DNA from 2 places in the Paraburkholderia sp. ZP32-5 genome. Region 2 is predicted to be linked to the other one. Evidence: riboswitches for the same ligand, from Rfam matches in the RefSeq annotation. Region 2 holds a riboswitch; the other holds the start of a gene.
What was found. A riboswitch is a leader RNA that binds a small molecule or an ion and turns the genes downstream of it on or off. The one in region 2 is predicted to bind manganese.
Positions count from the first base shown of each region.

Region 1 (2,393 bases), 990 kb from region 2:
AGCGCGTCCACTTGCGCGCTATCCGAGCCATCCACGATATGAATGGGGTTGGCCGGATAGAAAGCGCGTATCGAGCGCACGAGGTTGCAGACCAGATCCGGCGTGTTGTACGAGACGGTGACGATCGGGACGTTGTTTGGCATGGGTAGGGATTGCGCCGGCACGATAAGCCGGCGCGTTTTCCGGTTGCGGCGATTTTGCGGATTGACTTCGTCCAACCGTGGTCGGGTCTGTCTTAGCGTCTGTCCTGTGTGGGCCCCGGCCGTGGCGGCGGTCCTCTATGGCGTCGCACTGTATCACGAGTTTGCGGCACTCGAAAAAGCGCGGCGGGGCCCGGCACTAACGCGTCAACGTGATCGACAGATAGGTCACGTAGAGCACGCCACACACCAGCAGCGCGCCGACACGCAAGCCTTGCTCGCGTACGTTGATACGCAGCCATGCGGCGGAGGCAAGCGTGATCGCGACACCGGTCAGCACTTCGATGCGCGGCGTCCACGGCGTCAGCAGAATGCCGATCGCAGGCAGCAGCGTGCCCTGAAACACCATCGCGCCGGTGATGTTGCCGAACGCGAGCGTGTCCTTGCCGCGCCGGATCCATAGAATGCTGTTGACCTTCTCCGGCAATTCCGTCGCGATCGGAATGATCAACAGCGACAGCAGCAGCGGCGATACACCCACCGCTTCGGACACGCCGCGCACGCCGTGAATGAAGCCTTCCGCGCCCCAAACCAGCAACGCGACCGCGAGCGCCAGTTGCAGCGCGATCGTCGCGAGATTGGTCGGCAATCCGATACGCGCGAGCAGCATCTTGCCCGGCGCCTCGGTGCCGTGCCCGGCGTCGACGAGCTGACTCGACGCACGGAACGTCATCACCACATAGACGACGTAGACGCCCACCAGCGCCACGCTGAACAGCGCGCGCACGATCAGTTGCTCATGCGGCACGTACATCGCCACGGCCGCCAGCGCGAACGCGCACAGGAAGTAGTTCAGATCGCGCGTGAAGCCGGTGCGCTCGGGCGCGACCCAGCCCTGCACGCCGCGTGAGCGCAGCACCGCGAGTGTCATCAGAAACGTCGACAGCGTGGAGAGCATCAGCGGCGCGCCGAGAATCGCGCCGACACCGATCTCCTCGTTGACCGTGCCGCCGGCCTTGCTGCCGGCGATCGCGAGCAACGGCACCAGCGTTTCGGGCAGCGCGGTGCCGACCGCCGCGAATAGCGAGCCGGTCACGCCTTCCGATATTTTCAGACGTTCGCCCAGATGTTCGAGCGCATTGGTGAAGAGTTCGGCCGCCACGAGGATGACGACCAGCATGATCGCGAGTTCGAAGACGAGACCGGTCATGCGGCACTCCCGGCGCATGCCTGATGAGCACGGCTGGCTGGACGGAAAACACACGAGGGGACTGCCGGCGGGCAACGATGATTCACAGGGCAACTCCGTGGTCGGACGCAGGTAACGAACCATGACGCACCGCCACTCGTCCGACCAGAACGAGGCAGTGCGTCAATAGTCTCGCCAAACCGACCTGGTCGAACGCGCCATGGCCTGCAGGCCAAGTATGTTGACGCGCTCTCCTTCATGCGATGAAGGAAGGCTACTCCCTAGTGACCGGGGGATTCTATCGGCAAGGGGCGGCTTTCAGCAAGCTTGTAGGCGTCTGTGGGCTGCGTCGGCAATGCAGGCGGTGTTGGCGATGTTGGCGCCGTGAAGTAATTCGCAACCTGTCGCTAGTCGCGTGACAGCGGCTGCCGACCAAATGCAAAAAAGCCGCATTGCGGCACCGCGAAAGCATCCACGGCAACCGCAAGCGGCCATCTATTCGGGCACGCAATGCGCGTTCGCATCGCCCGCCCGCTGCACAACAGCGGCTTACGTCGGCGCCGCCACCACCGTCACTGCCGGCGTATTCACCGCCACCGTCACCACCTGGGTGCTGGCGATCGCAGTCGCCGCCGTCGGCACCACACCCGCCGGGCTCACCGGAGCAAGCTTGCGGAAGTTGCAGGTCAGCAGCGTCGGCGTCAGCGTGATCACGCTGTAACCCTGCGCGTTGGTGTTCGCGTAGGTCAGCCAGCTGTTGTTCGACGTCAGCGTCGTGTCGAGGCTGTTGAAGGTGCCGTTGGTCGCCAACTCATTCAGCCAGCCCGTGTTGTTCGCGGGGTTGTTCACGAAGCCCACGTACGAGGTGAACAGCGACGTGCTCGAGATACCGGCCGTCACCAGATCGACCATCACGGGCTTCGGTGTAGCGGCGTCGAAGTCGTCCATCACGGTACCGGCGGCGAACGCATTCAGGTCGCCGGTCAGCGCCACCACGTTGTTGATGCTGTTGTCCGCGAGGAACGCCATCAAATTCAGACGCTCGGCGTTGTAACCGTCCCACT
Region 1 covers NZ_JAJEJP010000001.1:4,132,360-4,134,752, forward strand. The annotation lists gene L0U82_RS18010 (bifunctional glycosyltransferase/class I SAM-dependent methyltransferase) at 1-143, opposite strand, end outside; gene L0U82_RS18015 (sodium:calcium antiporter) at 340-1,350, opposite strand; yybP-ykoY riboswitch at 1,454-1,624, opposite strand; gene L0U82_RS18020 (alkaline phosphatase D family protein) at 1,879-2,393, opposite strand, start outside.
Region 1: linked by a shared signal. The riboswitch ahead of L0U82_RS18015 (sodium:calcium antiporter) and the one ahead of L0U82_RS13430 (TMEM165/GDT1 family protein) in region 2 are both predicted to bind manganese.

Region 2 (2,393 bases):
CGTTATCTGGTCGAGCTCGCGTATGGAATCCGCTCGGACATCGTGACCGTCGCGGAGCCGATCTACTACAACCCGTGGCCGGGTCCTTACTGGGGCCGCCCGTACGATCCATGGGGACCGTGGGGGGCCTTCCCGGCGACTTACGTGAACCAGAGCTATCCGGTGTTCACGCATCTGCTCGGCGTCCGGATTACCGAGCGCGCGAGCGGCAAGGAGGTCTACAACGTGACGGCGCGTAATTTCGGCGGCGAGTCGTCGCTGGTCAGGGCGATGCCGTATCTGGCGCGCAGCGCGCTGGCCGACTTCCCGCTCGGCAACGGCGCCGTGCATACGGTGAGAATTCCGGTCGGCGGCGGCGGGATGCCGGTGAATGAAGTCTCGCTGCCGGCCGCGCCCGCCGCGGCATCGGCGCCGGCGGCCGGGTCCGCGGCCGGGCAAGGGGCGAAGGCCGGAGAATAGGGCTGGGGCTGTATGGCCGGCTCCTCAGAACATCGGGTGCGCGTCCGGGTATAGCGCGGTCCGCAATGCGAGACCGCCCATCACCACGAATATGATTGCCGCGACGATATGAACGGCCTTCGTCGGCAGACGGTCGGCGAAGCGATGACCGAGGTAGATAACCGGTACGTTCGCAAGCATCATGCCGAGCGTCGTGCCGGCAACCACCCCGAAAAACTCGTGGAAGCGCGCGGCCAGTGCAATGGCCACGATCTGCGTTTTGTCGCCCATTTCGGCGAGGAAAAACGTGACCACGGTCGTGCCGAATACGCCCATCGAATGCTTCGTGTTCATTGCCTCCGCTTCGTCGAGCTTGTCGGGTATCAGAATCCAGACGGCCATCAGCGCGAACGATGCCACCACGGCCCAGTTCATCACGTGCGGATGGATCACGCTTGCTAGCCAGTTTCCCAGCGCGCCCGAAGCCGAATGATTGACGAGCGTCGCCACCAGCACGCCGAACACGATAGGAACAGGCTTTCTGTAGCGTGCAGCGAGTACGAGTGAAAGTAGCTGTGTCTTGTCGCCGATTTCCGCGAGAGCGACGATGCTGGCCGAAACGAGGAACGATTCCATGTGGAGATTGTTGTACCCGGGCCGCACTGATGAACGACGATGACATACGCCCCCGCGACCCGGTCAGGTAGGGGCGTCGTCATCGGTCTTGCCAGGCGGTTGCTGCGCACGCCATGTCGCCTTGCGGCCGACAAGTATGTTGACGTGCGCCCCGGAACATTGCGTGCCGGGCGGCTACTCCCCGAAGAAGTGGGCCGGATTATACACGGCGCCGCATGAGCTCAGGAAGTCGTTCCGGTTCGGCGCTACGCGGCCAGAATCTCCCTCACCGCGCGATCGATGAATTCGACATCGACGGGATTGGCCGCCGGGCCACCCGCGAAATGCCCCCAAACCGACTCGATAGGCCGCAACTGCGCATTGGGCATCTTCGAGACCTCGTATTCGCTGTCTTCCGGCGGAAAGTACAGATCCGTACGTCCGGGCATCACGATAGCCTTCGCGGTGATACTGCCCAGCGCCCGATCGAAATCTCCGTCATACAGGGGATTCGCCGAAATATCGCCGTGCTGCCAGCTCCACATCATCGACAGAATATTATTCGCGTCCTTCTTCAGGAAGTCGCCCTCCCAGAACTGGGTCATAAAGTCTTCGAGAGAGCCATATCCCATCGCCTCCATATCGAGCCGCTGGCGCAAAAACGTCTGCGAAAATCCCCAGCCGGCGAACACGCGGGCGGCGGCGCGCATTCCACGCGTCGGCGGTGTGCCGTCGTCGTAGAAGCCGTCCTTGAATTCCGGGTCCAACAGCAAAGGCGCTTTGACGCCCTCGATAAACACGAAATTGTGCCGCGAGCACCGCGCCGCCCCACAGAACGGCAGAATGCGTTCGACCCTGTCCGGATACATCGCGGCCCAATGAAACGCCTGCATCGCACCCATCGACCAGCCGGTGACCAGCTTGAGCGACTCGATGCCGAACTTCTCTGTCACGAGGCGATACTGCATCGCAACGTTGTCGTAGAGCGTCACGTGTGGAAAGCGGCCACGATCATAAGGCGGCGGGTTGTTGGTTGGCGAACTCGACACGCCGTTACCGAACATGTTCGGCACGATGATGAAATACTCTCGCGGATCAAGCCCCATGTGCTCGCCGATTAGCCACTCGTTGTCGGCATGGCTGCCGCTGTAAAACGTCGGGTAGACAATCGCGTTGTCGCGCGCCGCGTTCAGCCGGCCGTACGTCTTGTAGGCGAGCTGCATGTCGGGTAGTGTCGCGCCGGACTGCAGCATGACGCGGCCAAGATGAAAGGTTTCGAAGTCGGTCATGCGAGCCTCATGGTCAACTGGTAACGACGTTAAGGAATTTTCGGGTGCGCT
Region 2 covers NZ_JAJEJP010000001.1:3,141,029-3,143,421, reverse strand. The annotation lists gene L0U82_RS13435 (DUF4136 domain-containing protein) at 1-459, shown strand, start outside; gene L0U82_RS13430 (TMEM165/GDT1 family protein) at 484-1,074, opposite strand; yybP-ykoY riboswitch at 1,095-1,269, opposite strand; gene L0U82_RS13425 (alpha/beta fold hydrolase) at 1,320-2,342, opposite strand; gene L0U82_RS39850 (amino acid ABC transporter permease/ATP-binding protein) at 2,356-2,393, opposite strand, start outside.